One region of the Hymenobacter cellulosivorans genome, then DNA from elsewhere that is predicted to be linked to it. Evidence: riboswitches for the same ligand, from Rfam matches in the RefSeq annotation. Region 1 holds a riboswitch; each other region holds the start of a gene.

Region 1 (10,317 bases):
GAAAGTCGACGACCAGCAGGTCATAGCGGGTCGTGTCGTGGCGCACCCACTGGTAGGCGTCGCCGTTGATAACCTGCACTTTGGGGTGGTTCAGGGCGCCCTTGTTCAGGGCCAGCAGCATGGGGTTGTGCTGAAATAAATGGGTCATACCCGCGTCGAGGTCGACGAGGCGGATGTGCTGGAGCTGCGGGTACTTAAGCAGCTCGCGCACGGCTAGGCCGTCGCCGCCGCCAAGCACGAGGACGCGCTGGGCTTTCGGCAGAGCCTGCATGGCGGGGTGTACCAGGGCTTCGTGGTAGCGGTACTCGTCGGCGGAGCTGAATTGGAGGTTGCCGTTGAGGAACAGGCGCAGCTCACGGTTGTTGCGCGTGAGCACGATGCGCTGGTACACAGTGCTTTTGCTGTAGATAACCTGGTCCTGAAAGGCCATGGTTTCGGTGTAGGTCATGATGCGCTCGGCGTAGCCAAAGCCCACGGCCAGCAGCAGCAGGGTCCCGACCATAATACCTGCAAAGCTGCGGCGGTAGGGCCGGGTTTCGGGGAAGCGGTAGAGCGCCACGGCGGCCACCACCACGTTCAGAGCACCGAAAAACAGGGACGTGCGAATCAAACCGAGCTGGGGCACCAGCACCAGCGGGAAGATGAGCGAAGCCAGCAGGGCCCCGATGTAGTCGAAAGTGAAAACCCGGGAAACCAGGTCCTTGAACTCGTAGCGGTTTTCCAGAATCCGCATCAGCAGCGGAATTTCCAGGCCTACCAGAATGCCGGTGAGGCCTACCAGGGAGTAAAGAATCAGCCGAAAGGAGCTGACGTACTCGAAGAGCACAAAGAGCAGGGGCGCCGAGAAGCCCCCAACCAGTCCCACCAGGATTTCGAGCCGGATAAACCACTTGAGCAGGAGCCCGTCGAGGTAGCGGGAAAGCCAGGAGCCGATACCCATCGAAAACAGGTAGGCCCCGATGATAGTAGAAAACTGCGTGACCGAGTCGCCGAGCAGGTAGCTGGCCAGGGTGCCGGCAATCAGCTCGTAGATCAGGCCGCAGGTGGCAATGACGAACACCGAGCCCAGCAGCAGGGCCGGCAGGTGGTCGGGGCTACTGCTGGTGCGGCGGCTCTGCTGGTTGGGCGGCGTCAGCACGGGCTGGTTAGCCATGAATGGCGGAACTGATAATCAGGGCTACCGAGAGCATAAACGCCGCGGCCACAATGGCCAGGGCCGTGTTGTGCTCGTCCACGATTTCCTTCCAGAGGGTCTTGGGCGTGAGCTTGTCGATGATGATAAAGCTGAGCACCAGAATCAGAATGCCCAGCACCGAATACACGATGGAGGCGGTAATGAGCTTGAAGTTGAGGTATTCCATCGGTGAGTTAGTGATTCAGTGAATGAGTGAAGTAGATGGATGGCGTGGATGCGAGTCAAGAGCGACAACTCACTCATTTACTCAATCACTCATTCGCCTATTTATGGTAGAAGTTGGAGCGGCCGCTGTGGCCACTGGAGTGGCCGCCGGTGCCGTTGAGGTTTTCGGTGGTTTCGTTGTCGTCGCCGAGCAGACGCACGCCGTGCAGGCTGATGTAGAGGTAGCTGGCGTAGGTAAGCAAAGCCAGGACGAGGTAAAGGCGCAGATTCAGCAAGTCGCGGAGCATAGGGGCGGGCGAAAAGGCGTTAGGTCAGGTGCGGGGGTGGGAAGTTGCTTTGTTCCCAGCGCTGGTGCTCGTGGCTGTGGCGGCGGTAGAACAGCACGGCGGGGTAAAGCAGCAGCGCCAGCACGACGAGCAGCAGGTTGCTGGGCACCCAGGGATTCTCGGTGACGGTGACCGAAAAAGTCACCTGCCGGTTGTAGTCGGTGGCAGGGTAGAGGTTGAGGTGGTAACGGCCGGGCGGCACCTCGGCCAGGGTAGCCTCGGCCTCCACGCTGCCCTCCGACCAGCTGTAGCCATCCTCTACGCCGGAGTAGTGCTCAATGCTCTTGGTGAACTCGAAGCCCTGTCCGGTTTGCTCATTAACCAAGCTCACGGGTAGCTCCAGCCAGGTATTGTTCACGGAACTGTGTACCTCGAAGTTGAGCACCGCCGGCCCCTGGTGCACCTCAAAGGACTCCGAGACCTGAACTTTGCCGGTGGCGTCGGCCGTAGCCAGCGGGGCAGCGCCCACGTCACTGACAAACTCCTGATTCAGTAGCTCGCGACGGGGGCGCACGCCCACCATGACCAGCTCGGTGAGCAGGGTCAAAATCAGCAGCAGCCAGGTCAGGTTCTTCAGCGCGGGCCAGGAGTTGCCGCCGGGCGGGGGCTGCACGGCACCCACGCCCGAGCGGTAGGGTAGCCGGGACATCGTCAGCCCGAAAGCCTGGGCAATGTGCTTCGGCTCGATGTGCTCGGCGCGGTACCAGTGCACCGGCCGGTTCTTGGCCTTTTCCTCGACCAGCATCAGGGGCGGGGCCACAAACTCGGTGACGGTCAGCTGCTCGTCGTCCAGGACGTTCCAGTCGAACTCGCCCGTAGCGTAGAGGATGCGGGGCTGGTACTTGTTGTAAATATGGAACGTGGTGTCGCCGTCCAGAGCTACGCGGTGGCTGCCCGAGCGGCCCGGCAGGCCCTTGTGCTCCTGGTCGGAAGGCTTGATAAACGTCCAGTGCCCCTCGTACACGGCCAGCTGGGCATAGCCCGTATCGGGGTTGAAGAGCATGAATTCGAGCCAGCGGGCCGGCGAACTGGCTTCCTTGCGGAGCATGTAGCCCGTTACACGGTACTGTAGGCCGTCGGGCATGGTCCCGATGCTGCCCAGCGGCAGGATAGGCGCTTCCCGCGGCACGTCCTGAAACGACTTAAGCCGCTCGGTCGTCCCGTTGGGCTGCCGCTTAAACAGGGTGTGGCACTCCGGACAGCCGAAGACAGTACTGGCTAGCGGGTCATAATACGTGAGCTGGGCCAGGCAGCTAGGGCAGGCGACCCGGGCTTCGAGAGAAGTAACCTGGCCGCTCATCGGGCTACTTCGGTTTTGGTCAGCTCGGTGGCTTCGAAAAACCGTAGCGTTTCAGCATACAGTTGCCGGACGGTGGCCGAATTGTCGCGCTGGTAATTCGACAAAAACACGTCGAAAGTGGCTTGCCCAAACTCGGGCCAGGTGTGAATGCTCAGGTGGGACTCGGTCAGGCCAACCACGGCCGTAAAGCTGTGGTTGGGAAACGAGTGGTACACTTCGCCCACTTTTACTAGCCCTAAACGATTAATCTGCTGGTCGAAAAACGCCTGGCAGGCCGCGGCATCCGTCAGGTGGGCCACTGGGGCGCGGAACGTAGCCAAGATGTGGAGCCCGGGAGTATAAAGCTGCATTCAGTAACTATCAGGCCCAAAAAAGTATAGCACAACAGTTTCAATATTACGCAGGATGCGGCAAACCCCCAAGTGTAGGCCGGTTAGCGCAGCTGAAACAGGTCGTCGACGCCCAGCAGGCGGCGGCAGGTAAAGCCCTCGGCGAAGGGCACGTTGATGTACTTGCCACAGTCGCGGGCCTGGCCTTCGAGAATTTTGAGAAAGTCGGGGGAGGAAATGTAAGTCGAGGTCGGGTCTTCGTAGTCGGGGTGGTAAAACTGGCTTTTGAACGCTGTTACGGCCTCCAGCTTCCGGTCCCAGTACTCGGTGATGTCCACGACGATATCGGGCTTGACGTAGGTATTGTGGATGACTTGCAGCATCAGGTCGGGCCGCCAGGCGGGCTGGGGCTGGTCTTGCCAGAGGGTTTCGATTTTGGGCAGGCCCGAGAGAAATGCCGCGTCGTGGACTAGGTTGGCGGCCCGGCCGTGGTCGGGGTGGCGGTCCACGTTGGGGTTGGTCAGGATAATAGAGGGTCGGAAACGGCGGATAACCTGGATGACTTGCCGTTGATGGGCCTCATCGTTGAGGAAGAACCCGTCGCGCATGCCCAGGTTTTCGCGCATGTGCAACCCCAGGATGCGGGCCGAGTCGGCGGCTTCCTCGGCGCGCAGCTCGGCCGAGCCCCGGGTGCCCAGCTCCCCGCGCGTGAGGTCGACGACACCCACGCGGCGGCCCTTGGCAATGTGCTTCATCAGCGTGCCCGCGCAGCCCACTTCGGCGTCGTCGGGGTGGGCGGCAATCATCAGAATATCTAACTTCATAAAGGACGGAAAGCGGAGTATAGAGCCGGTATGAATCGGCTAGTATAGACAAAAGAACGTCATGCTGAGCGTAGTCAGAACAACTCTGGTACCACGATAGGCAGATTACCGTGGCAGTAGAGATGCTTCGACTGCGCTCAGCATGACGAGTATTTTGGCAATGTCAGCCCGCCGGATCTTTCGCAGAACTCGGAATGACGTGCTGAAACGGGTGCGGGCGTTTTATTACGCCAGCACCTGAATGACGGCTTCCGAGAAACGCTCCATTTCTTCGAGTTGGGGGCTGCACTGGAGCAGGAACAGGTCCACGCCCACGGCCTCGAAAGCGGCAATACGCTCGGCCACCTGGTCGGGAGTGCCGGTGAGGCCGGAGCGCAGGCCGCGGTTGGATACGGAGTAATCCTGCAAACTCACCTGGTTTTCGAGCTGGGTGCCGGCCAGCCATTGCTGGTAGTTTTTGTAGCCGGCCGCCGAGCCCTGCACGTTGGTGATGCGCTCCAGCTCCTTTTTTACCTCGGCTTCCGTGTTGCGCACCACTGAGTAGGCGGCCACGCCGAACTTCATGGGTGGCAAACCGAGCTTGTCGCGACGCTGGCTGAGGTCCTGAATGCGGCGGCCGATGGCCTCGGGCTCGTCGCCGTGCATTACGTAGCCGTCGCACTGGGCTGCTATCATGTTCTTGGCCGCCTCCGACTCTCCGCCGGCGTAGATAAAGGGCCGGGGGCGCGACACGGGCTTGGGCTGCAGAATCGAGTCAGTGACCTGGTAGAACTTGCCCTCGAAGGTGAAGTGGTCCTGTTTCCACATGTTGTCCACCACGTGCAGCCACTCGGCGGTGCGGGCGTAGCGGTCGTCGTGCTGCTCGAAGTGCACACCGTACTTCTTGGCCTCATCCTGCCACCACGACGATACCACGTTCAGCGACAGGCGCCCGTTGCTGATGTGGTCGATGTTGGCGGCCTGCTTGGCCAGCAAGGCCGGCGAGTGGAAGGTAGGCCGCACGGCCACCATCAGCTCGATTTTCTTGGTCACGGCGGCCAGGGCGGCGGCCGTGCTCCAGGCATCCAGGCTGGGGGCTTCCTCGCCCTTGATGTCGTTCAGGTTCAGCTCGGCAATCAACGACAGGTCGTAGCCCAACTCCTCACTGCGCTGGGCCAGCGTCTTGACGTAGTCCCAGTCGGCGCGCATGTTCTCGTCCTCGACGTTGCGCAGCCACCCGCCAAAAACGGGCATCCAATATCCGTAACGCATTATACCGTGGCGGTTTCAGGTTGAACTTCGGTAGCAAAGGCGGTGGCGGCTACGCCGGGCAGCTGGCTTTCGAGGTAATCCACGAAGCGGGCGTAGGGGTCGAAGCCCACCACGTTCACGGCGTCGGCCACGAAGTTGGACAGGGCGTTGACGTCGTAGAAAAGCACGTCGCCGGTGCGGTCGTCAATCAGGTACTCAATGCCGCCCACGTCGATTTTGGCGGCGGCCACGATGCGCTCCACGGCTTCGATAACCTCCGCGGGGGGCGTAAAGGCTTCCACCTGAATGCCTTTCTTGGGCGCTTCGGTCAGGCAGAACTCGGCCGACTGCTCCTCGGGAATCTGGCAGATTTCGGCCGGGCAGAGGTTGAAGCTTTCCCCGGTCGTAAACACCTTCATGGCGTAGAGAAACTTCCCATCGAGGGTTTCTACCCGGTGAATGTTGCCGCCGCGGGGCGTCACATACTCCTGCACCAGGGCCGTTTGGTCGATGCCCAGGTCAATCTGACCCGCGGCCACGGCCGATTCTACGCCCTCAATCGTGTCGAAGCGGATGATACCGGCCCCGCTGCCGCCGATGTTGACTTTGACCACAATCGGGAACTGCAGCTGCTGGGCAGCGTCGGCAATGCGGGAGGCGTGGTTGACCACGAAGGATTTGGGATATTTCAAGCCCAGGGAAGCAAACAGGGAAAGCTGCCGGGCCTTGTTGGTTTCGATGGCCGTTGCGGCCGAGCCGTTGATGATGCGCGTGCCAATACGCTCCAAATGCGTAGCAAAACCAGCCGTGTGGAAGATACCCTGACCGTGGCCGCGCAGGTAGGCTGAGGAGCTCATTCGGTTCACTACCAGCGAGTAGCGGCTCTCGGTTTCGGAGGGGTCGAAGAGGTGGTGGGCAGCGTCAATCTTTTCGTAAGGCAGGCCCCGGCGGTCAAGCTCGGCAAACAGGGGCTTGAACCATTCGGGGTGCTCGTAATAAATGCCTATCGGCTTTTGGGGCTGGGCCATGAGTTGTATGAAAAAAGGAGTGTGACAAGAGAAAGGCCGCGGTTGGGCGGCAGAATCGGCAATGCCCGCAAGTGCAGAGCCTGCCCAGTAACTGATAGGCGTTAGAAACCCACAGCCAGAACCGACCGACGCGCGGCCACGCAGCAACGGGCTGTCAGGCGAAAAACCAACAAGGCAGGGGCAGCAATGGGCTAATAGCCAGAGCAGGGGGGCAGGACCGGAAGAGCAGGAGCTAGTCGGTCAGCGGGCAGGGGAGAAGGAAACTAGCAACAACAGCCAGCCCCAGCCAGAGGCCAACAACAGCCTGCGGCAGAGGCAGACTGGGGCTGGGCTACGAAAGCAGCGGAAAGGGCAGAAAAGTTGTTGGCAGTGTCCACGGCAACTTGTTTTTATATGGTCAGGACTTGGCACCGTTCCAGCTCATCACTGGGGGTTGCCGGCGTATCGTCGAGCCTGTCTCTCCACGCCTCTGTATAAAAACAATCCTTTGGTCAGAAAGAATTGACTCTGCAAAGGTAAGGCGACGCGCAGCACAGTTACAATACCCCGGCCGGGCCCCGTCTTCCCGCCTTCTTAACGCAGAGTAGCCTATAAACAGAAAAGCCCCGCAGAGGTTCCGCGGGGCTTTTCTGTGAATAAGAGTAAGGCGCTTTAGGGCAGCTCACGGGCTGGTTTGGACTTTATTTTGACTTTGCTCTTGCCGGATTTTGGTTGGCGGGATGTTGCCGAAAAAGCGTTGGGGCGGGCTCCCAGTACCTGTTCGGCGGCCACGCGCTGCAGGGAGGCGGCATCGGCCGGCGAAATGCCCAAGGCCGCAGCGGCTTGTTCGTTGGGCCCTAGCCGGCGCGGGTCGTAGCCGGTTATTTCGCCAAACAGCACGCAGGCATTCAGGTAGGCACCCCACCGGCTGGGGTGGTAATGGTCTTCGCCCCAGAGGTTGAGCTTGCCCGCTTCGGGCTGGTAGGAATTGCGCATGGCCACGCCGGCCTGCATAGCCCGCAACCAGGCGTCGCCGGCCGGAGCCACGCCCGCGAAACGGCCATTGGCCTGGGCCGCGCCGTAGTAGCCGCGGTGCAGATCCTGGGTCATCGAGTCGAGGGGCAGGCCGGAATAGGCTTTGCCAGGCAGGTAGGTTTGGTCGGCCCGAGCCCAGGTTTGGTAGAAATACAGCCGGGCGGCAGGATTGGCCTGGTGCACGGCCTGTTCGATGCGGGTCGAATAGTCGCGGAATGTGTCGGGGCGGCCGCTGCGGCGGGCGGGCAGCGGGTACATGCTGTGCTCCTGCAAAACCACCGTGTTCCAGCGCGGCTGCTGCAGCGTATGCCGGGCGCTGTCGTAGTGCAGCTTCAGGGATTCGCCGTTGATGCATTGAAAATGCACCTCGTAAGCTAGGCCGGCCTGGTCGGCAAACTTCTTGAAAATGGCCGGAATACCGCCCCAAGCCCCGGTTTTCTGTTTGCCAACCCGCTCGATGGTAATCGTTTCCGGGTTGTAATTAAACACCGGGTTGTAGCGGCCGTGCAGGAAGCTGTTGCCAACGAACAGGATAGTGTTGGGCGCAGGTTGAGTTTGCTGGGCCTGGCTACCGAGAGGCCCGAGCAAGCCCAGCAGCACAAACGCGTTGAAGGAGCTGAGCCGAAGCCAGGAGAAAAGCATAGAGGAAACGACGCGCGGGAAATCAGGCCGACAAGCCCAGCAAAAGTAACGGTTTGCGGCCGCCGTTGGCTACTGCCGGTTGTCGGTCCCCGGCCCCGCCGATTCCCGGGTCAGGTCCGACTCGGCCGGGACCAGCTGGCCCTGCAGTGCCAACCGGTGCCGTTCCTCATCGAACTCGCCCTCACTTTTGGCAATGACCAGCGTGGCCACGCCGTTGCCGATGACGTTGGTAATAGCCCGGGCCTCACTCATGAACCGGTCGACGCCCAGCAGCAACGCCACGCCTTCCACCGGTATAACCTTAGTAGCGGCCAGGGTAGAGGCCAACACAATAAAGCCTGAGCCCGTGACGCCGGCCGCGCCCTTGCTGGTCAGCATCAGAATGCCAATTAGAGTCAGCTCCTGGGTCAGGGAAAGCTCGATATCAAAGGCCTGGGCCAGGAATACGGTGGCAATGCTCAGGTAAATACTCGTGCCGTCGAGGTTAAAGGAATAACCCGTCGGGATGACCAAACCAGCCACCGAGCGGGAGCAGCCGTAGCGCTCCAGCTTGTCAATCATGCGCGGCAGGGCCGACTCCGACGAAGACGTACCCAGCACCAGCAGAATTTCCTCCTTGATAAAGCCCAGGTAGCGCCACAAGCTCAGGCCGTAGTAGCGCATAATCAGGTTTAGCACCCCGAAAATGAACAGGAACATCGTTAGGTACACTACCAGCATGAGCTTGCCCAGCGGCAGCAGCGTGCTGATGCCGTACTTGCCGATAGTAAAAGCCATGCCCCCGAACGCGCCCAGCGGAGCCAGTTTCATAACCAGTCCCAGCACGGCAAACATCACGTGCGACAACCGCTCAAAGGTGCCGATCAGGGGCTTACTGTAGGCGTCCGGAATCCGGCCCAGGGCCACGCCAAACAGCACGGCAAACAAGAGCACCTGTAGCACGTCGCCCTCGGCAAAGGCTCCAACCACGCTGTGGGGCACCACGTGGGTGAAGAATTCCACCCAGTTCATTTCGCCGGCCTGGGCGGTATATTTCGAGGCTTCGGCAGCCTGGGCTGCCGTTTGGGTCGCTACGCCGGCCCGTGCGTCGATGCCCGCGCCGGGATGGGTCAGGTTGGCTGCCGTTAGCCCAATGACCAAGGCCAGGGTCGTGACTATTTCAAAGTAAAGCAACGCCTTGCCACCCACGCGGCCCACCTTTTTCATGTCGCCCATGCCCCCAATGCCCAGCACCACCGTCAGGAAGATGATGGGCGCGATGAGCATTTTTATCAGGTTGATAAATGTGTCGCCGATGGGCTTGAGGGCAGCGCCGAAGCTGGGAAACAGGGCTCCTACTGCCACGCCCAGCGCTATGGCAGTCAAGACCTGTACCGTGAGATTGGACGAGAGTTTTTTCATGAAGTCGGGGGCGGATGGGAAAGAAGCGGGAGGGTTCCTACTCCAAATCCATCGGGCGGGTTAGTGCCGCAGTAGCTGGGCGTGAAGATACCCGGAATCAGGCGGGGCAGAACCAGGTGTCGGCAACGCGGCAAAAAGGCTGCGGAAACTAGGTGACATAACAGAAGCTGGCTATTGTAAAAATTACAATAATTGGCTATATTATCCTGGTTCGTCAGTCAGGCCTTGCTGGCACTGGCTGAGCCGGCCCGGCGGCCGTTCTGCGGTTGGTCTTACCCTCAAGCATTGCTCACTACAGCCCGATTCCCATGAAAAACATCCTGGTTCCCACCGATTTTTCGCCCGCGGCTCACCATGCTTTTGACGTGGCCGTGCGCCTGGCCCAGCGCACCGGCGGCGCCATCACGCTGCTACACGTAGAAGAGCACAACGACACGCCCCGCTTCAGCTCGTCCGGGGGGCGTATTGGCGGCAGCAGCCTCGAAGACGTGTTTATGCTCAAGTACCTGCAGAAAATCAAGCAGCAGATGCACGAGCTCATGGCCGAAGCCCGGCACCTGGCCCCGGAAGTGCCGGTGACGGATGTGCTGCGCACGTCGAGTTTGGTCAACTCGGTGCTGGAGGTTATTGCCGAGCGGCAGATTGACTTGGTGGTGATGGGTGCCCACGAGCACAGTGCCTGGCAGCATTTTTTTGCCGGTTCCAACACCGAGCGACTGGTCCGCACCGCACCCTGCCCGGTACTCACCGTGAAGCACCCCGAAATGCAGTTCAACGTGCGGCACATCGTATTTCCGTCCGACTTCTCGGCCGAGGCCGACCGCGCCGTTCCCGATTTGCAGCGCATTCAGGCCGTGTTTCCC
Region 2 (10,317 bases), 690 kb from region 1:
GGCTACGCGGAGGCGCAGGGGCAAGTGCAGATTGTAGAGGGCAGCAAGGCGTTTTTTACCCAAACTCAGCCGTACCCGCCGGCCCCCAACTGCCGGGAATGGCTGGGCCAGTCAATTCCCTTTTTCTTCGATGCAGCCCCGGATAAGCCCCTGCTGGAGTGGGTCCCCGACGGGCGCGTATTTATTCACGCCGACATTATTGCCGCCGCTTTCTATCTGCTCAGCGGCTGGCAGGAGCTTTTCTCCGAGGAGCGGGACCGGCACGGGCGCTTTCCCTACGCGGCCAGCGTGCAGCACCGCTACGGCTTCGTGACGGTGCCGGTGGTCAACTACTACTTCGACGTGCTCAAAACGGCCCTGGAGCAGATAACGGGCCAGCAACTACAACCACGGCAGTGGCTCCAGGCGGCCCAGTGGGCCGCTTTCGTCACCCACGACATCGACAACCTGTACAGCGCCTGGAAAACTCCGGCCAAGGCGGCCCTGCGCCGTGGCGACCTGCCGGACTTTTTTCGACAGGTCGGCCAGCACCTGACCCGGCCCGATGCCTGGGACAACTTGGCCGAGGTGCGGGCGGCCGTGGCTTCTTACAGAGCTAAAAGCACGTTTTTCTTGCTGCCCGAGCACCGCCCCGGCGCCAACGGCACCCCTAATGCCGACTACCGCCTAGCCAACGTCTGGCCGAAGGTGGCCGCGGCCATCGGCGGGGCCGAAGTGGGGCTGCACGCCAGCATCGGGCGGGCTACGCACGGGGGCAACCTCAAGCAGGAAACCCACCGCCTGCAGCGCTGCACGCGGCAAAACTCGGTGCCAGGCATCCGCTTCCATTACCTGAGCTGGGAGCCCCGCCTGACGCCTACTTTGCTGGATAGCTTCCTTTTCGACTACGACACGACCCTGGGCTTTGCCGAGCACTTTGGCTTCCGCAACTCCTACTGCCTACCCTTTCACCTGTTCGACTTCGCCCAGAACCGCCCCTACCGCTTCCTCGAAGTCCCGCTCACCGTGATGGACGCCACCCTGCACCACCCCAACTACCTGCAGCTGGCCCCCGACGAAGTCCTGCCGGCCCTGCGGCCCATGCTCCAGCAAATCGAGCGGTTCGGAGGCGTCTGCACCCTGCTCTGGCACAACGAAAACTTCGACCCGGCCAACCTGCGCAACGGCCCGCGGGAGTTCCACCGCATCATGAGTTACCTTCGCAGCCGCAACGTCGCCTTCGTCGACGGGCAAGACATCTGTGAGATGGTGAGCTAGGGAAAGAACATGTCAATGCGAGGCGTAAGCCGAAGCCATCCGCCCTCTGCGCAGCATGACCCGACCTTTTACCAGAAAGCCCTTTTCTCTAGGCTACGATTAAGGGCTTTTCCCATTAAAACACTCGGCACATTTCAGAGGACGGGTTGCTTCGGCTTACGCCTCGCAATGACAGGAAAGAAATACCTCCCGGTAATTCAGCCAGGACCAAAGAATCAACTCACTTATTCACTAACTCACTCCTTCACAGCTTGGGTATCGTTCAGCGGCAAGGGCTGCGCAACACGGTTATATCGTATTTGGGGCTGGCCCTGGGCTTTGTAAATACGGCCTTTGTGCTGCCCCGCCTGCTGGCGCCCGCGCAGCTGGGCCTGACCAACCTGCTCGTGTCCATTGCCACGGTGTACGCGCAGTTTGCCGCCTTTGGCTTTGCCAGCGTCGGGATTCGGTTCTTTCCCTACTTCCGCAACCGCGAGGCGGGGCACCACGGCTTTTTGCCCTTTCTGCTGGGCATTCCGCTGCTGGGGTTCGTGGTGATTACGGCCGTGTATCTGCTCGGCAAGCCCCTGATTCTGGCCCAGTACGAGCCCGAGGACATGGCGCGGCTTCAGCCTTTTTACGCCTGGGCCGCCTTGCTGGCTTTGTTTACCCTGCTCTACTCCTTGCAGGACGCCTACCTCAAGGGGCTCTACCACACCGCGTTTTCGTCGTTTTTGCAGGACATTGTCCTGCGCGTGCTCATTGCCGGGCTGGCCCTTTTGTATGGCCAAGGCCTGCTGGCGTTTCCGGAGTTCGTGCTCTGCTACATCGGGCTCTACGGCACTATTGCCCTGCTGCTGACCGGCTATTTGGCCTACATCGGGGAGCTGCACCTGCGGCCGACCAAGGCGGCGCTGGGCGTGCGGCCGGTGGGCGAAATCGTGCGCTTCGGGGCCTTTGCCCTGCTTTCCAGCCTCTCAGGCAGTATTCTGGGCTTTATCGACTCCTGGATGGTGGGGGCGCAGATCAGCCTGGCGGCGGCGGGCATCTACGGCATTGCCTACAACATCAGTACGGCCCTGACCATCCCGGCCCGCTCACTCAACAAGATTGCCTTCCCCCTGCTGGCCCAGTACTGGAAAGACCAGGACCTGCCCCGTATGGCCGACTTCTACCGCGACACCACTAGGCTCAACACCATCCTGGGCTGCTACCTGGCCCTGGGCATCGGGCTCAATCTGGACTTCATTTACTCGCTTATCAAGAACCCGGTGTACGCCACCGGCACCACCGCCGTGCTGCTGCTGCTGGCCGGCCGCCTCTACGACGGCATTACGGGCGTCAATGGCCTCATCGTCGTCACCTCCCCGCGCTACCGCTTCGATTTGATCTTCAACCTGTCGTTGGCCGGCATCACCATCCTGCTCAACCGCCTGCTGATTCCGCGCCTGGGCATTACGGGCTCGGCCCTGGCCACACTCTTTGCCATTGTGAGCATCAACACGGTCCGCACCTGGTTTGTGTGGTACAGCTACCGGCTCCAACCCTTTACCTGGCGCATTCCGGTGGTGCTGGCCGTGGCGGCCGGCAGCGGCCTGCTGGTGTGGCTGCTGCCCACCTTGCCCTCCAAGCTGCTCACCATGCTGCTGCGGGGCTCGGTCCTGACGGGGCTCTACGGCGGGGCCTTGCTCGGGCTGGGCTTGGTGCCCGAAGCCCAGCCGTTGCTCCGAAAGCTGCTGCGCAAATAAGCTGTACCGCGAAGTTCCACTTCGCGAGGCGTAGGCGCCGTCAGCACGACGGTCGTTCAACGTCTCGCGAAGTAAAACTTCGCGGTACATCCAAACCTTCTTCACCGATGAAGAGGCCCCACCACGACCCTGGGAGGCACCCTTCACCAGTGAAGAAGGCTTCCCAAGGCCGTGGCAGACAGCCTGCACCGGTGAAGAGCCACTAAAAAGGCCTTGGGAGGCGTTCCGCACGCGTGCAGAATGCCTCCCAAGGCCTTAAAAACAGTTTTGCACGCGTGCGGAATGCCTGCCGAGCCCTTGACCAGCGCTCCGCACGCGTGCGAGGTGCCCACCAAGCCGCTAGGATACGCCTACCCTTGGCCCTGCTCCTGGCCCAGCTTGCTGTGCTTCTTACCGTAGCCGTAGTAGATGGCCAGGCCGATGGCCAGCCACACGAAGAGCCGCAACCAGGTGTCGAGGGGCAGCGAAATCATCATCAGCACGCAGGTCAGAATGCCCAGGATAGGCACCACCGGCACCCAGGGCGTGCGGAAGCCGCGCGGAGCGTTGGGTTCTTTTTTGCGCATAATCAGCACGCCCAGGCACACCATCACGAAAGCCAGTAGGGTCCCGATACTGGTCATTTCGCCCACCACGGAGATGGGCACGAAGCCGGCAAACAGGCTGATAAAGGCCCCCAGCAGCAGGTTGGACTTGTGCGGGGTGCTGAATGTGGGGTGTACCTCGGCAAAGACTTTGGGTAGGAGCCCGTCCTTGGACATGGAGAAGAACACCCGGCTCTGCCCCATCAAATCGACCAGGATAACAGAGGTATAGCCGATGAGAATGGCGATGATAATGGCCGAGGACAACCAGCCGTAGGGCGTCTTTTCGATGGCAATAGCCACTGGGGCGGCGCTGTTTTTAAATTCGGTATAGTTGGCCACGCCCGTCAGCACGTGCCCGAAGAGAATGAAGAGCACGGTGCATACCAGCAAGGACCCGATAATGCCGATGGGCATGTTGCGCTGCGGGTTCTTGGTTTCCTGGGCCATCGTGGCCACGATATCGAAGCCGATAAAGACGAAGAACACGACCCCGGCCCCGCGCAGGATGCCGCTCCAGCCAAACTCGCCGAACGTGCCCGTGTTCTGGGGGATGTAGGGTTGGTAGTTGGCGGGGTCAATGTATTGCCAGCCCAAGGCAATGAACACCAGCACGACGGCCACCTTCAAAGTCACGACCAGGGCATTGAACCAGGCCGAGCCCGAGGTACCCCGGATGATGATGGCCGTAATAGCCAGCACGATGAGCATGGCCGGGATGTTGACCAGGCCCGTGACGGTGCCGCCATCGGCCAGCTTGGCCGTTTCGAAGGGCGACATCACCAGTTGGGGCGGAATGTGCAGGTTGAACTTGTCGAGCACCTTGACCAGGTACTGCGACCAGCTGATGGCCACCGTGGCGGCTCCCACCGAGTACTCCAGAATCAAATCCCAGCCGATAATCCAGGCAAACAGCTCGCCCATCGTAGCGTAGGAATAGGTGTAGGCCGAGCCGGCAACGGGCACCATGGAGGCAAACTCGGCGTAGCACAAGGCCGAAAAGGCGCAGCCCACGGCGGCTACCAGAAAAGACAAGGTGACGGCCGGGCCGGCGTTGTTGGCGGCGGCAATGCCGGTGAGCGAGAACAAGCCCGCCCCGATAATAACTCCGATGCCGATGGCCACCAGGCTAAAGCCGCCCAGGCTGCGCTTGAGGGTACCGGCTCCCGTTTCGGCCGCCTCGATGCGAAGCAGCTCCAGTGATTTTTTAAGCATAAAAAGAGGTAGGAACGCGCCGCAGCCCGCTCAGAGGTGAAGAAGGTTCCGGCTGCGGCCCAGCCGCTGCTGCAACAACGGCCGGCCCGCGCAACGGCGCAGAGCCCGGCCACAACCGGAGATAGAAAAGATTACGAGGCAATGGCTCCGCAGACGCGGGAGCCGGGCGGCACGGGGGCCGCAGGGGCTAGTGCCCGGCGCTTCAGCAACAGCAACAACACCCGTGCTTGCCGGCTACAGTCACCAGGGACGCAGCAGATACGGCGGCAACACAAACAGCAACGGGCAGGCGGGGGAAGCAATCCACGGCAACTTGTTTTTATATGGGCAGGAATTGGCACCGTTCCGCCAGGGGGCGGGGGGTTGCCGGCGCTTCGCGGAGCCTGTCTCTCAGCGCCTCTGTATAAAAACAATCCTTTGGGCAGAAAGAATTGATGGCGCAAAGGTAGCGCGGCCCGGGCCGGATTTGCAACCGGGCCGCTAAATTCACCACCGGAAGGCGTGCCAGGCAGTCCGCCTGGGCAGCCACCGCGGCCGGGAACCCATTGGGAGTGGGCCGGGAGCAATAAAAACGTCATGTCGAGCGAAGCGAGACATCTCACGTGCAAAGGCAATTGTATTACTATTGCAACGGCAGCACGCGCGGTTCCTCCCTGCACTCGGAAGGACGTTCCCTTGTTTCAACCAAGCCCCCGCTGCGTTACCTGCCCTAGCCGGCCCGCTCCTGCCGCAGCTTAACCTAATGCGGGCAAAAGCAGTAGGTGTCGGTACGGTTTCGGCGCCTGGGCGCTGGTTAGCCGTTTTGCTTGTCTTCCTCGTTCATCCTCACCGGCCGGGCGGCGGCTTTTTACACTGCCAGCTGCTTACAGCTACCGCCCCGGCCCTTCTGCACCCTATGCACCCCGGAGTAAAAACCGCCCTGAAAATAACCGGCTACACCCTTGGCTCCCTCGTGGCCGTGGCCGGCCTCTACGTCGCCTCCTCGTTTGCCTTGTCCCGCATTCCGGTCAACGCCCAGGACCAGGACCCGGCCGAAGACGTGGACATCTACATCCTCTCCAACGGCGTGCACACCGACATTGTGACGCCGGTGCGCACCCGCTACATCGACTGGACCACGCTGGTGCCCTTCGACAACACGCCCGCCCGCGACGCGTCGGCCCAGTACGTGGGCTTCGGCTGGGGCGACAAGGGCTTTTACCTCGACACGCCCACCTGGGCCGAGCTCAAGGCCAGCACCGCCTTCAAGGCCATGTTCCACTTGAGTTCCTCGGCCATGCACGTCACCTTTCACCAGACCATGCGGGAGTCGGAGAGCTGCGTCCGGATCCGCATCAGCCAGGAAGAGTACCAGCGGCTGATTGCCTACATCAAGGCCAGCTTCGACTACGACGCCCAGGGCCGCCCCTTCTACATTCAGGGCCACAGCTACGGTCAGCACGACTCCTTTTACGAGGCTCAGCGCACCTACAGCTTTCTGTACACCTGCAACACCTGGGCTAACAACGGTCTGAAGGCCAGCGGCCAGAAGGCCTGCTTCTGGACGGCCTTCGATTCGGGAATCTTCTACCAATACCGCCGTAAAGGTCCCAACGTGGTGCGCAACGCGGCCAAATCAGTGGTGCGGCAGGGCTACGCGGCGGCCAGGCCCAAGCGCAGCCGGTAGCAGTTCATGGCCGTGGTGCTAAGCTGTTCTATCAGTTTATAATTGGCCACGGCCCCCACCGCCGCCCCAATCACCGGCACGAGCTGGGCCAGCTTAGCCAGGTCGATATAGTCGCGGTATTCCTGCTGAAACGTGCGCCAGTCGAAAGCCTGCGGGTCAGTGGGCAGGGTTTGGCGGTAGGCGTCCCAGTCGGCTACCCGATGGTACACCTCGTTGCGGCTATGCTGGGAGGAAAAGGCCAGCTGAAACACGTGCAACAAATACAGCCGCTCGGTGTAGTCGTGGGCATCGAAGCCGTAGAGGGCGGCCACCTCAAACAGGAACTTCAGCTTGATACCGAGCAGCAAGGGAAAATCGGCCAGACCCAGCAGGATGCCCCCGGCTCCGGTCACGGCACCTTCGGCGGCGGCCGTAGTGCGGTAGTACTTCAGATGCTGGCGCACGGTCTGTTCCCGCTCCTCCAGACTGCCTTCGGTTACCGGCCGGCGGCTGGTGTAGCGCGAGCCCAGCAGCACGCCGCTCACCATCTGCTTAATGGCGGCCGTAATGGCCTTGTGGACCTTCTCGGGCAGCAGGTTGTTGAGCCGGATCTGGACTTGGCGGGCAAAGCGGTTCAGGTACGACGGGGCCCGCTGCATCTGCTGCTGCCACTGTTGTAGTTCCTGTAGGGCCTGCTGTTCGTAGGTGCTCATGGCCCAAGATACAAAGCCGGCGCAACCGGGCGCCGCCTAGGGAAGCAATTCGAGCAGGTACGGAGCCTAGTAGTTGTAGGAAATGCCCACCGACAGGCCCGTCGACCGGCCCAGGTTGCGGCCCGCCACGTACTGGCTGGCGCCCAGCACCACGCCCACGCCCTTGGCCAGGGGCCGGAACACACTGGCCCCGACGCGGGTGTAGTTGACGCGGGTAGCGGGGAAGTACAAATCGAAGCCGGGCTGCAGGATGTCGGTGCCCTTGCTGCTGGACTGCTGGAACGAGGCCCAGGCTTCGGCGTAGAACTTCAGGCCGGCGTAGCCCACTTTCGCGTCGGCAAGGAAGGCATTGGGCACCCGGCCCGTGCGCAGACTGTAGCCGGCCTGCCCCGTCAGAAACACGCCCGAGGGCGTTTTGAGGTGGGCAATACCTAAGGTGTTGACTTTAGTAGCTCGGTTGCCGATGGCAATGATGTACTCCAGGCCCTTATTCGACTGATAGTTGCTGGCCGGCGTGGTTACGCCCACCACCCCCAGCAGATCCAGCACGTTGTTGCCCACCGTCGTGGAGTAAGCCTTGAACTTGAGCAGCCCCGAAATGTCCTGTAGGCCGCTGCGGCTGTTGGTGAAGCCCTGTCCGTTGCCCTCACCCTCCGACTTGACATACGGCAGACTAACGACGGCCTCGACTTTGTCGCTGATACCATAATTGGCGTAGACGCTCACCGAAGACACCTTGATTTCCCGAAATATGGGCACCTCACGAACCCTTTCGGGCACCAGATACACGCTTTTGTAACGCTCAGCCGTGCCTGTAAAAGAGACTGAGCCGTGGCCTTTGCCCACCATGAAGCCGCTGACCAGGCTCTGGGCCCGTGCGGAGGTGCCTAATAACAGGGTGGCGAAAAAGAATATGGAGAGTGAGTAGCGTTTAGACATACAGGCAGAAAAAGGGCAAAACAAGTCGTAGCAGAAGCTGGAAGTCCCCGATAAACAATACTATAGCAATACTGTTCAGCTTTTGGGTCGGCAAATTTACGCGCCCGGTTTGCCCCCGGATTTCTCAATCGTAGAAATTTTTCCGCCTGCTCCCATTCCGGGAAATCCGCAGTCTTTCCCGGCTCGTTTGTATGCCGCACGTCCCGCAACTGTTCTTTACCATTTCCGCCTCCCCTGTCTCCTGTTGCCCATGAAATACTCTTTACCGACCTCTTTCGCAGCCGCTCTTTTTGCTGCCGCGCTAACCTTTTCCGGCTGCTCCAAGGATATGGAGGCCGATCCTTCCATTGCCGGCATTGCCGTAGCCAACGACGACTTCAGCGTACTGGAGGATGCCGCCATCCGTGGGGGCGTGGTCGAGGTATTGTCCAACAAAAACCCCAACGACCCTCAGGGCAACTACACCGTCTTTGCCCCTAACAACGTTGCCTTCAGCCGCCTCGGTTTGCGCCAGGCCACCGATTTGCAGGCCCTGCAAACCAGCTTCCTGACCAGCACCCTACTTTATCACGTCGCGGGCGGTACGCTGCCCGGCAATTCCTTACAGCCCGGCTCGTCGTCGGCCTCGGCCCTGGGCCCGGTGCGCCGCATCGTGAGCCGCGGCGGTAGCCGCTACGTCAATGGCTCCCGCATCGTGGCCACCGACGTAAAGGCCTCCAACGGCACGGTCCACGTCATCGATAAGGTGCTGCTGGCCACCGGCGCCGACGTGGTGCAGTCGGCCGTGGCGGTAAGTACATCCAAGGTGTTTGTCAAACCCGACTTACAGTACCTGGTGTATGCCGTGGGATACTGCGGCCTGGCAGGTGCGTTGTCGGAAGGCAGTCCCCAACTCACCGTGTTTGCCCCCAATGACCAGGCTTTTAAGGATTTGTATAAGCAGTTTGGCATCACTCTCAACGAACCCAAAGACCTGGAGAAGCTGCCCAACGCCAAGGAAACCCTGAAGGCCGTGCTGCTCAACCACGTGGTGCTGGGCTCCCAGAGCGGCAAGCTTACCCAGTTCACCACCGAGTTGCCCGACAATGCTACCCTGCCCACGCTGGGCGGTGGCCACCTGCTCTTCGGTACCTTCAACAATGGTCTGCTGCCCGTGCGGGGCGAAGGCAACGGCACCTCCGACGCGGCCATAACCATTCCTGACATCCTCTGCACCAATGGCGTAGTCCACGTTATTGACAGAGTTCTATTACCGCGGTGATAAACTGAGGTAATCTTCCTACTTTTGCGGCTATATTTCACAGGTATAGCCTTATAGGTTAGCTGGCTAGTTCCTGATTTTCTTGCCTTTTCGCTCTGACTGCCTACCTATTGTCATTGGGGCAATGCCTCCTTCGTGAGCGCGCGGCTCCTGCTTACTTCTGTTACATGAAGAATACATTTACTGGCTTGCTGTGGAGCTGGATACTACTACTCGGGTTTTCCGTCGGAGCTGCCGCTCAAGACCAACCCCCAACTCCCGCTCCGGCACCCGCCGCACCAGCTACTCCGGCAGCACCTGCGCCCGCAGCAGCTCCGGCGACTAAAATTCCCCTGGATGGCCAGTGGAAAGGCGAATTACCTGTTCCGGGTGGTAGCTTGCCCGTTGTTATTACGGTTACGGATCTGGCGGGCGGCGGTTATTTTGCCGTTCTCGATGTGCCGGCGCAGCGCATCAGCCACGCTGTTCTCAACGTTGAGCAGCGCGCCGATACCCTACTCTTCAGTTCCGACGAATTAGGCTGCCGCTTCACCAGCCAGCGCTCCGCCGATGGCAAGCAGCTGGCGGGCCTCTGGAAGCTGCAAACCTATCAGACTCCGCTGACGCTGGCCTTTTCGGCCAAGGCGGGGCCCTCCAAAAACTTTAAGTTTCCTCCGCCCTACCGGGTAGAGGAAGTGTCCTTTAGCAATCCGCAGGACAATATCAAACTGAGCGGTACGCTGAGCATACCGCCCGGCGAGGGGCCCTTTCCAGGGGTGGTACTACTCAGCGACATGGGCCCCCAGGACCGCGATGCAACGCAGGGTGAATTCAAGATGTTTGGGGCGTTGTCCGATTTTCTGGCTCGCCATGGCATCGCCGTTCTGCGCCTCGACGACCGGGGTATCGGCCAGTCGAGCGGCGACTTTACCGCGGCCACTACCGCCGACCTGGTGCGCGATGCCCAGATCAGCCTGAACTACTTGCGGACCAAGCC
Region 3 (10,317 bases), 2.0 Mb from region 1:
CTGGTTTTCGGCCAGGCGTACCCGATACTGGTTGCCCACCATACCCGTCAGGTGCAGCACCACGGCCGAGTCGAGGTAGCCAAACTTGGCCCCACCGAGCCGGTCTTCGCCCAAGCCGTAGTTGAGGTAGGCCAGGGCTCCTTTGGTCAAGGCCAACTGGGGCGTATTCGGGTTCAGAAACCGCACCCGGGTTTTACTAAACGCCGTGGCAAGGGCCACCGTGTCGTTGCGCATGACCTGAAACAGGATGGGCCGGTTCTGCAGCGTGTCGCCGGGCTGCACTACATAGGTACCCTGGTACAGGCCGCGCTGCCCTTTGGTGAGCGAAGGGGCCAGTTCGGTCATGGGCTGGCCGTGCAGAAACGTCACCCGTTGGCCGGGCCGGCCCTTGAGCCGCACCTGCAGCCGGTCGCCGGGCCCCAGCCACTGGTTTACGGCGGGTACGGTTTCGGCGGTTTCAATCAGGGCCTGAGCCCGTACTGGTCCCATGTTGCCCAAAAGCAGCACGAGTAGCCAGAGGCGGCGGTAAAAAAAGCTAAGCATACGAAAACGCAAAAAAGCCCCGCTACAACGGGGCTTTTACAAGAAAATACGGGCGCGTTAGTCCTTAACGGCCTGACCAATGTCTTTTACGTCGCGGCCGGTTTCCAGAGCCGTAAACTCGGCCTGCAGGGCGCGGATGTGCAGCTCGTCGCGGCCCTTCACATCCAGGCGGATAGCCTTGAGTTGCTCATTGAGGCGCTTATAGATGCTGGTGGCGTAGTCCCAGTCGCGCTGGCTCCACTGGCGGCGCTGGGCCCGGGTTTGGCGCAGCAGTTGCACATAGGCCGGCTCGATGGTGGCGGGCGTCAGCTTTTCAACGTCGGCATAAGTCCCCAGCAGCTGTTGGGCAAACGTAGCCGTAGAGGCCGGGTCGAGCGGCTGCCGGTTGCGGATTCGCGCGGCCGAGTCGTAGCGGGCCGCCCGCCGACCCGCATTGCGGAGCTTGTCGGCGGTGCGGTCGGCCAGGGTATCCAGCTTGCGGGCTTCGTCGCGCACGATTTCCTGCCGTTCCCGCGGGGTAGTGTCGCAGGCGGCAAGCGTCATCAGGCCCAGCAGGGCCGCAGTCAGAGAAGGGAGGCTGAGTCGTGTCATGCACTGCTGTACGTAACCGGCGCGCCCAGGATTAGTGGCCGGCTACGGTCGAGCTACTGCGTGACGGGCTGCAGCTTGAACGTGAAGGGCATTTCGTACACCACCGGTACGGCCCGTCCGTCCTTGCGGGCCGGAATCCACTGATTCGGGATGGTACGGCACACGCGCAGAGCTTCCTCGTCGCAGCCGCCGCCCACGCTCATGAGCACCTTATGGCCCGAAGCCCGGCCCAGGGTGTCGATGGCAAAGGAAACCAGGACTTTACCCTGGAGCTTGCGGTCCTGCGCGACGGTCGGATACACCAGCTTGGTGGTGTAGGTCGACAAAACCGGGTCGCCCCCGATAAACATCGGCGGCTGGTCTACGCGGCTGCGGGTCCACTGTCCGGGCTGTAGCTCCACGTCGTAAGGAACGTCTTCGACAGGGCGGAAAAAAACCAGCTTATTGGCCGTGTGGTCATACTTCTGCACGATTACCTGCCGACCATCCCGGGTGTAGGCGTAGTATTCCCAGACGCCGACTTTATTACCTTTTTCAATCATTCCGCTCTCAAACTCAGATTTGCGGAGACGCTGGGACCAGCTAACCGTTGGCAACGCGCAAGCCAACAGTACGATGAGTACAGTTTTTTTCATAGACGGGTGGGAAACTGCTGTCAACGAACCAGCATCAGCTAACCGAGGGGGGAAGTCGGTTTATACTGAGTGCTCGAATAGTTCTATTGGAAGCAAGCTGTTACAATAAGGTAAAATGGGTCAGAAAGCTGCTTATTAGGTGTTAGTCAGAGTAAAGAAGCCAAAAAGGCTTCTACTTCGGTCTTTCCCAAATAGACAGAAGCTCAGTAAAGTTAAAAATTAATATAGAGCTGCGCAAGAGTAAATTGCACTATAGATTTTCGTCGAGCTGGTCGCGCAGGTCGTGCAGTCGAGCTTGCAGGCCGGGCATGTTTGGGCACAGTGCCTCCAGTCGGCGCAGCACGCGCAGGGCCGCCCGGTAGTCGCCCAGGGTCTGCAGAATCGTGGTCCAGCCTGACAAAGCGCCGAAGTGCCGGGGCTCCAGCTGCAGGGTTTGGGCAATATCGAGTAGGGAGGCGCGGTACTCGCCGCGCAGGTAATAGGCCGTAGCCCGCTTGTTCCAGGCTTCGGCAAACTCCGGCCGCTGCTCAATCACGCCGGTAAAAACGCGGATGGCGGCCGTATAGTCGCCGGCGGCCAGCACCCGCAGGCCGGCTTCCATTTCCTTGTCCAGGCGCTGTTCGCCGCTCATCAGCCACAGCTGCCAGATACCGTTTTGCAGGGCCTCAATTTCGGTGGGCGTTGTGGCGGTGCGCAGTTGGGCAAAGAGGTCGTCGAGGGCAGACATAAAGTGAAATGGTGAACTAGTGAGATGGTGAGTTTTACGTTCTGTCGGCGCAAAAGGCGTAAAACGCCCTCCCAGAACAGCAACTCACGATTTCACAAGTTCACCATTTCATCTGTTAAAACAGGGCCGCAGCTACCCGGCGGATGGATTCGGACTTGCCCATGGAGTAGTAGTGCAGGCAGGGCACGCCGTGAGCCATCAGCTCCTTGCTTTGGTTGATGCACCACTCAATGCCGATGTTCCGGGCGGCTTCGTTGTCGGGGGCCTGATGCACAGCTTCGGCCAGCTCCTCCGGGATGTTGAGGTAGAAGGAGCGGGGTAGCATCGTGAGCTGGCCCTTGGTCGTCAGGGGTTTGAGGCCAGGAATAATGGGCACGTTGATACCGGCCTCCCGGCAGCGCTTCTCGAAGTTGAAGTACTGCTCGTTGTCGAAAAACATCTGGGTCACGATGTACTCGGCACCCCGGTCTACCTTGTGCTTGAGGTAGCGCAGGTCGGCCCCGTAGTTGGGGGCCTCAAAGTGCTTTTCGGGGTAGCCGGCCGTCCCGATGCAGAAGTCGGTAGCCCAGGTATCGTCCTGTTCCTCGTCCAGGTATTCGCCCTTGTTGAGGTTGGAAACCTGCCCAATCAGGTCGCAGGCGTAGGCGTGGCCGTCGGGCTCGGGCTTGAAGTGGCCTTCGCTCTTAATTGGGTCGCCGCGCAGGGCCAGCACGTTGTCGATGCCCAGGAAGTGCAGGTCAATCAGGGCGTTTTCGGTTTCCTCTTTCGAGAAACCCCCGCAGATCAGGTGGGGCACGGTGTCGACGTCGAAGCGGTTTTTGATGGCCGCGCAGATACCGACCGTGCCGGGGCGGCGGCGCACGGTTTTCTTTTCCAGCAAACCGTTGGGATGCTGGCGGTACACGTATTCCTCGCGGTGGTAGGTCACATCGATAAACGGCGGCTTGAATTCCAGCAGGGGCTCGATGTTAGAGAAGAGTGTGTGGATATTTTCCCCCTTCTTGGGCGGCAGGACTTCGAAGGAAAACAGCGTTTTGCCGTTGGCGCGGGACAGGTGTTCGGTTACTTTCATATAAAGCGCGCAGCTAAGCTGCGCGGGTCATGGCAGTGGTGTATGTAGCTCGCCTTACTTTGGGGGAAGACAAAACGAAATCGTTGTCATTTCAAGCGAAGTCGAGGAATCTCGCGTGCTGATGTCTGAGTAGTAATCAGACCAGACGACGCCACGCAAGATTTCTCGGCTTTGCTCGAAATGATGTTCTTTCTTTTACTCGTGCTTACAGCGCCGTGACGGGCACGGCAGTGGGGTCGTAGTTCAGGTTGGGCGACAACCACCGCTCCAGCTCCGGCACCGGCATGTTTTTGCGGCGGGCAATGTCTTCGACCTGGTCGCGCCCGATTTTGCCCAGGCCGAAGTAGCGCGACTCGGGGTGGGCGTAGTATAGGCCGCTGACCGAGGAAGCCGGGTACATGGCCAGGTTTTCGGTCAGCCGGATGTTGGTTTGGTTTTCGGCGTCGAGAAGCTCGAACAGGGTGATTTTCTCGGTGTGGTCGGGGCAGCCGGGGTAGCCGGGCGCGGGCCGCACCCCGCGATACTTCTCCTGAATCAGGTCGTCGTTGCTGAGCTTTTCGTCGGAGGCATAGCCCCAGAACTCTTCCCGCACCCGCTGGTGCAGCCGCTCGGCAAAGGCTTCGGCCAACCGGTCGGCCAGGGCCTTAATCATGATGACCGAGTAGTCGTCGTGGTCGGCCTCAAACTGCTCGATGAGCTTCTCGATACCCAGCCCGGCCGTGACGGCAAAGCCGCCGAGGTAGTCTGCCCGGCCCGATTCTTTGGGGGCCAGGAAGTCGGAGAAGGCAATGTTGGGGATGCCGGGGCCTTTTTCGCCCTGCTGGCGCAAGGTGAAGAACTCGGTAGTCAGGGTGTTGCGCTGCTCGTCGGTATACACTTCAATCGTGTCGTAGTCGACGGTGTTGGCGGGCCAGAAGCCGACCACGGCCCGGGCCGTGAGCAGGTTTTCGGCAATGACTTTCTGGAGCATGGCCTGGGCATCGGCGAAGAGTTTAGTGGCGGCTTCCCCCAGGCTTTCGTCTTCCAGAATGCGCGGGTAACGGCCTCTCAGCTCCCAGGTGTGAAAGAAGGGCGTCCAGTCGATGTACTCAGCCAGCTCGGCCAGGGGGTAGTTGTCGAGGACCTTAGTGCCCAGGAAAGTGGGCTTGGTAATAGCCACCTCGTCCCAGTCCGATTTGAAGCCGTTGGCCCGGGCCGATTCGATGGGCAGGTAGTTTTTCTCGCGCTGCCGGCCGGCGTAGTCGTTACGCAGGGTCGTGTACTCGTCGTGGACGGCGCGGGCGTAGGTTTCGTGGCTGGAGCCGAGCAGGCTGGCGGCCACGCCCACCGAGCGGGAGGCGTCGTGCACGTGCACCACAGGTCCCGAGTAGTTGGGCGCAATCTTCACCGCCGCGTGCAGGCGGGAGGTAGTGGCACCGCCGATGAGCAGTGGGGTCTTGAGGCCGCGCTTTTCCATTTCCTGGGCCACGTACACCATTTCATCCAGCGAGGGCGTAATCAAACCGCTGAGGCCGATAACGTCGACCTGCTGCTTGACGGCCTCGTCTAGAATCCGCTCCAGGGGCACCATCACGCCCAGGTCCACGATGTCGAAGTTGTTGCAGGCCAGCACCACACCCACGATGTTCTTGCCGATGTCATGCACGTCGCCTTTTACCGTAGCCAGCAGGATTTTACCCGCCGTCTGCCGTTCCGAGCCTTGCTTGTCGGCCAATAGGTAAGGTTCCAGGTAGGCCACGGCCTTTTTCATCACCCGGGCCGATTTTACCACCTGGGGCAGGAACATTTTGCCAGCCCCAAACAGGTCACCTACCACGTTCATACCGGCCATCAGCGGGCCTTCGATGACTTCCAGGGGGCGGCTAACCTGCTGGCGTACCTCCTCGGTGTCCTGGTCGATAAATTCGGTAATGCCTTTAACCAAAGCGTGTTGCAGCCGCTCGGCTACTGGCAGACTGCGCCAGGCGTCGGCTACCACTTCGGTTTTGTCTTTCTGCTTGACGGTGTCAGCAAACTCGACGAGGCGCTCGGTGGCATCAGGGCGGCGGTTGAGCAGCACGTCTTCCACCAGCTCGAGCAGGTCCTTGGGTACTTCGTCGTACACGGCCAATTGGCTGGGGTTGACGATGCCCATGTCGAGGCCAGCTCGGATGGCGTGGTAGAGGAAGGCCGAGTGCATGGCCTCGCGCACCACGTCGTTGCCGCGGAAGCTGAAGCTGATGTTCGACACGCCCCCGGAAGTCAGAGCGCCGGGCAGGTTCTGCTTGATCCAGCGAATGGCCTCGATGAAGTCCAGCGCGTAGTTGCGGTGTTCTTCCATGCCGGTGCCCACAGTCAGGATGTTGGGGTCGAAAATGATGTCCTGGGCCGGGAAGCCGACTTCATTGACCAGAATGTCGTAGCTGCGCTTACAGATTTCGATGCGCTTCTCGAAGGAGTCGGCCTGGCCGTTTTCGTCGAAGGCCATGACCACCATGGCGGCCCCGTAGGCGCGCACGGTGCGGGCCCGCTCCCTGAATACTTCCTCGCCTTCCTTCAAGGAAATCGAGTTGACGATGCTCTTGCCCTGCACGCACTTGAGGCCGGCTTCGAGCACGCTCCACTTCGAGGAGTCAATCATGACCGGCACCCGGGAAATGTCGGGCTCGGAGGCAATCAGGTTCAGAAACGTCGTCATGGCCTGCTCCGAGTCGAGCATGCCTTCGTCCATGTTCACGTCGAGGACCTGGGCGCCGCCCTCCACCTGGTCGCGGGCTACCTGCAGGGCCTGCTCGTAGGCGCCGGTGCGGATGAGGCGGGCAAAGGCCCGGGAGCCGGTCACGTTGCACCGCTCCCCCACGTTGACAAACAGCGAATCAGGATAAATGCCGAAGGGCTCCAGGCCAGCCAGGCGGGTAGCCTGGGGGACGGGGTGGAGCTGGCGGGGCGGATACTTCTCGGCCAGCTTAGCCAGCTCGGCAATGTGCTGGGGGGTGGTGCCGCAACAACCGCCGGCCACCGTCACGATGCCGTCCTTGAGGTAGTTTTCCACCACGGCCGCGAATTCCTGGGCCGACTCGTCGTAGCCGCCGAAGGCGTTGGGCAGGCCGGCGTTGGGGTAGGCCGAAATGTGCACGTCGGCAATACGGCTCAGCTCTTTCACGTACACCTGGAGCTGGTCGGCGCCCAAAGCGCAGTTCAAACCTACGCTCAGCAGCGGCAGGTGGCTGATAGAGTTCCAGAACGCCTCCACCGTCTGCCCGCTCAGCGTGCGGCCCGAGGCATCGGTGATGGTACCCGAAATCATGACCGGCACGACTTTGCCGCCCTCGTCGAAGAACTTCTGCACCGCAAACAAAGCGGCCTTGGCGTTGAGCGTGTCGAAGATGGTTTCGATGAGCAGCGTATCGGAGCCCCCTTCTACCAAGCCGCGCACCTGCTCCAGGTAGGCCGTGGCTAGCTCGTCGAAGGTCACGGCGCGGAAGCCGGGCCGGTTCACGTCGGGCGACAAGGAGGCCGTACGGTTCGTGGGTCCGATAGCACCGGCCACGAAGCGGGGCTTGGCGGGATTCTGGGCCGTAAACTCGTCGGCTACTTCCTTGGCAATGCGCGCCGACTCATAGTTGAGCTCATACACGATATGCTCCAGCCCGTAGTCGGCCTGGGCAATGGTGGTGCCACTGAAGGTGTTGGTTTCCACCATGTCGGCCCCGGCCGCGAAGTAGTCGGCGTGAATACCCCGGATGATGTCGGGGCGGGTCAGGCTGAGCAGGTCGTTGTTGCCGCGCAGGGGCTTGGGGTGGTCCACGAAACGGGTGCCACGGAAGTCAGCCTCGTCCAGCGTGTGGCGCTGAATCATGGTGCCCATGGCGCCATCGAGCACAAGGATGCGCTGCTGGAGAATATCGTAAAGCGGGGAGTCGGGGCGGCGGAGCGTGGCTGGTTGCATATCGGCTCAGTTAAGGAAACTAGCGGCGAAAAAGTGCCTATCCAGAAAGAGCCGCGCAGGGGCGCGTCCTGTTCTTATCTTCTTCCACAGCCGAGGCTCTAGAATGGGAGTTAGCACCTTGTTTTATTTCAGGTTGCTAAGACGTCGTCGGGCCCAATCCCTCGGTCTTTCTGGATAAGTAACAAAGCGAAGATACAGCGGGAAATTCCGGAATCCAATTTTGTGCGGTGCAGCTTCGTTAGCTCTGCGCCCTCATCCGGCTGGTTATTACCTTATCGTCCCAACACTTCCTTACTCTATGCTGCCACGCTTACGCCTCGCGATTCTTATAACCTTACTGCTGCTGCCCGGCTGGGGGCTATGGGCCCAAACCGCCGCCACGCCCGCCGAACACGGGCTGCGTGGGCAATATTACGAGGGTAAAAACTTCGAAAAGCTGGTTTTGACCCGCAAGGACCCTGCCGTCAACTTCGACTGGAGCCGACGGCAAAACGGCCCCGGCCAGCCTATTAAGTTCTTTGTGTCGCCGGGGCCGGGCGTACCCAGTACCTGGTTTTCGGCGCGCTGGACGGGCTACATTCTGGCTCCTAAAACCGGGGTTTATACCTTCACCATGGCCACTGATGACGGCATGCGGGTGTGGGTCGGGGGCCGCCAGATCCTGGATTCCTGGGTCGACCAGCCCATTACCCGGTTTACTGCCCAAATGAAGCTCACGGCTGGCCGCTACTACTCGGTGCGGGTGGAATATTATCAGGTGGAGCGGGATACCAAGGCCTTGCTGGCCTGGCAACTGCCGGGCTCTACGGCCGAACCGGTGCCGGTACCAACCCAAAGCCTATATGTAAATCTGCCCGTCACGGCCGAGCCCTTTGTGGCCCCGTCGAAAGCAGCTTCGACGGAAGGCACCATTCGTATTATATCGGCTCCACCAGGCAAAACAGTCCCTGCCACCGCTACGGCCGTGAAGCCGAGCCGGGGCGTGACGGTGGCCGGCAAGCTGCCGGGCGGCATCGGGCTGCAGGCTACGTATTACGCGGGTTCAGTGCGCGGAGCGGCAGTGCACAGTCGGGTAGAGCCGGTGGTAAACGTGACCTGGAAAGGAGCTCCGCCCGCGCCGGGCGCACCCGGGCAGGGCTTTTCGGTGCGCTGGACGGGCTACGTCTACGCCCCGAATCGGGAATCTACGTGCTGCATACCGAGTGGGACGATGCCACCGACGTACGCTTTGCCGGCGACGACGTGCTGAGTATGGAAAAGTACGAGCCGGCGTATTTTGGCTCCCGCAAGCCTCCTATTCCGGTAGACATGGTCTACCAGCTGGAAGCGGGCTATTTTTACCAGATTGATCTGGCTTACAAGAATGTGCAGGGCGTGTCGGGGGCGGTGCTGTCGTGGGCGCGGCCGACGGCCTTGGGCAACCCTGCCACGCTGGAAGCAGCCTTTGCGGCGAAGGACCGGGCCAAGTTGACAGTGATTCCCAAGCAGTATTTGTATCCCGAGCTGCCCCGGCCGCTACCCGAACCCGTTGTCGTGGCCGTCAAGCCGGCGAAGGTTCCGGTGGCTGGGCCGAAGCCCACGGTGGCCGCGGTCCGGCCAGTTCGGCCGGTGGTAGCTGCGCCCAAGCCGTTGGCCGTTCGGGTAGCCGCGCCGGTAACTGAGCTGCCCGACCTGAGTGCGTTGAGCAAAGGCGCGGCCGTCACGCTATCCAACCTGTATTTCACCCAGAGCACGGCCACCCTGCTGCCCACTTCCCGCCCAGCGCTGAATGCGTTGGCAAAAAAGCTACAAGCCGAGCCTGCGCTGCGCCTGGAAATAGCGGGCCACACCGACAACGTGGGCGAACCAGCTAAAAACCTGCTTCTCTCCGAGCAGCGGGCCCAGGTGGTGCGTCGCTATTTAGTGCAGCAGGGCATCGACTCGGTGCGGCTCACGGCCCGGGGCTATGGCGGCACCCGACCCGTGGCCGATAACCGCGACCCGCAGCAACGGCCCCGCAACCGGCGGGTGGAAATTGTAGTGCAGTAAGCAGCAATAAAAGGGAGGGCTGAAAACATTTATGTAGCTACATTGGTTTGGAAGCGTCAACCAGCCGGCCCTAAGCGCCGGTTCCTGTATTCCGACGTTACGATTCTCAACCATGAGCCAAGATTCCAACCTCTTCTCGCCCTTCCAGATGGGTGCCCTCACGCTGCCCAACCGCCTGGTAATGGCGCCTATGACCCGCAGCCGGGCCAAAAATGAAGGCAACGTGCCCACCGACTCGACGGTGACCTACTATGAGCAGCGTGCCTCGGCCGGCCTTATCATCAGTGAAGGCTCCCAGGTTTCGCCCCAGGGCGTGGGCTATATCTTCACGCCCGGTATCTATTCCGAAGCCCAAGTAGCGGGCTGGCGCAAGGTAACCGACGCCGTGCACGCCGCCGGGGGCCGGATTTTCATTCAGCTCTGGCACGTGGGCCGCATTTCCCACCCCGATTTCCACAACGGTGAGCTGCCCGTAGCTCCGTCGGCCGTGCAGCCCACCGGCGTGCAGGCTTACACCATCAATGGGATGCAGGAAATTCCGACGCCCCGGGCCCTGGAAACGGCCGAGGTGAAAGCCGTGGTAGAAGACTTCCGCAAAGCCGCTGCCAACGCCAAGGAAGCCGGCTTCGACGGCGTGGAAATTCACGGCGCCAACGGCTATCTGGTCGACCAGTTCATTCAGGATGGCTCCAACCAGCGCACCGACGAGTACGGCGGCAGCGTGGAAAACCGCGCCCGATTTGCCCTGGAAGTAGTGCAGGCCGCCGCCGAGGTCTTCGGCGCCGACCGGGTC

Evidence for each region. Region 1 has a riboswitch for S-adenosylmethionine ahead of MUN80_RS12060 (ATP-grasp domain-containing protein). Riboswitches for the same ligand answer to the same signal wherever they lie in the genome.
Region 2: it holds a riboswitch for S-adenosylmethionine, as region 1 does, so the genes downstream of both, MUN80_RS15005 (amino acid permease) here and MUN80_RS12060 (ATP-grasp domain-containing protein) in region 1, are expected to answer to the same signal.
Region 3: it holds a riboswitch for S-adenosylmethionine, as region 1 does, so the genes downstream of both, metH (methionine synthase) here and MUN80_RS12060 (ATP-grasp domain-containing protein) in region 1, are expected to answer to the same signal.

The regions. Positions count from the first base shown of each region.
Region 1 is NZ_CP095049.1:2,834,279-2,844,595, forward strand. It holds gene MUN80_RS12025 (polyamine aminopropyltransferase) at 1-1,153, opposite strand, end outside; gene MUN80_RS12030 (DUF350 domain-containing protein) at 1,146-1,361, opposite strand; gene MUN80_RS12035 (hypothetical protein) at 1,459-1,647, opposite strand; gene MUN80_RS12040 (DUF4178 domain-containing protein) at 1,667-2,986, opposite strand; gene MUN80_RS12045 (S-adenosylmethionine decarboxylase family protein) at 2,983-3,336, opposite strand; gene bshB1 (bacillithiol biosynthesis deacetylase BshB1) at 3,420-4,139, opposite strand; gene MUN80_RS12055 (LLM class flavin-dependent oxidoreductase) at 4,365-5,390, opposite strand; gene MUN80_RS12060 (ATP-grasp domain-containing protein) at 5,390-6,397, opposite strand; SAM riboswitch class I at 6,784-6,877, opposite strand; gene MUN80_RS12065 (DUF4886 domain-containing protein) at 7,049-8,053, opposite strand; gene MUN80_RS12070 (dicarboxylate/amino acid:cation symporter) at 8,123-9,454, opposite strand; gene MUN80_RS12075 (universal stress protein) at 9,763-10,317, shown strand, end outside.
Region 2 is NZ_CP095049.1:3,528,503-3,538,819, reverse strand. It holds gene MUN80_RS15015 (DUF7033 domain-containing protein) at 1-1,257, shown strand, start outside; gene MUN80_RS15010 (lipopolysaccharide biosynthesis protein) at 1,509-2,984, shown strand; gene MUN80_RS15005 (amino acid permease) at 3,335-4,783, opposite strand; SAM riboswitch class I at 5,100-5,193, opposite strand; gene MUN80_RS15000 (TIGR02117 family protein) at 5,679-6,449, shown strand; gene MUN80_RS14995 (EcsC family protein) at 6,416-7,141, opposite strand; gene MUN80_RS14990 (hypothetical protein) at 7,208-8,080, opposite strand; gene MUN80_RS14985 (fasciclin domain-containing protein) at 8,331-9,341, shown strand; gene MUN80_RS14980 (serine aminopeptidase domain-containing protein) at 9,509-10,317, shown strand, end outside.
Region 3 is NZ_CP095049.1:867,074-877,390, reverse strand. It holds gene MUN80_RS03840 (N-acetylmuramoyl-L-alanine amidase) at 1-543, opposite strand, end outside; gene MUN80_RS03835 (hypothetical protein) at 601-1,134, opposite strand; gene MUN80_RS03830 (energy transducer TonB) at 1,188-1,769, opposite strand; gene MUN80_RS03825 (tetratricopeptide repeat protein) at 2,020-2,496, opposite strand; gene metF (methylenetetrahydrofolate reductase [NAD(P)H]) at 2,612-3,568, opposite strand; gene metH (methionine synthase) at 3,774-7,496, opposite strand; SAM riboswitch class I at 7,568-7,677, opposite strand; gene MUN80_RS03810 (PA14 domain-containing protein) at 7,795-8,745, shown strand; gene MUN80_RS03805 (OmpA family protein) at 8,685-9,524, shown strand; gene MUN80_RS03800 (alkene reductase) at 9,637-10,317, shown strand, end outside.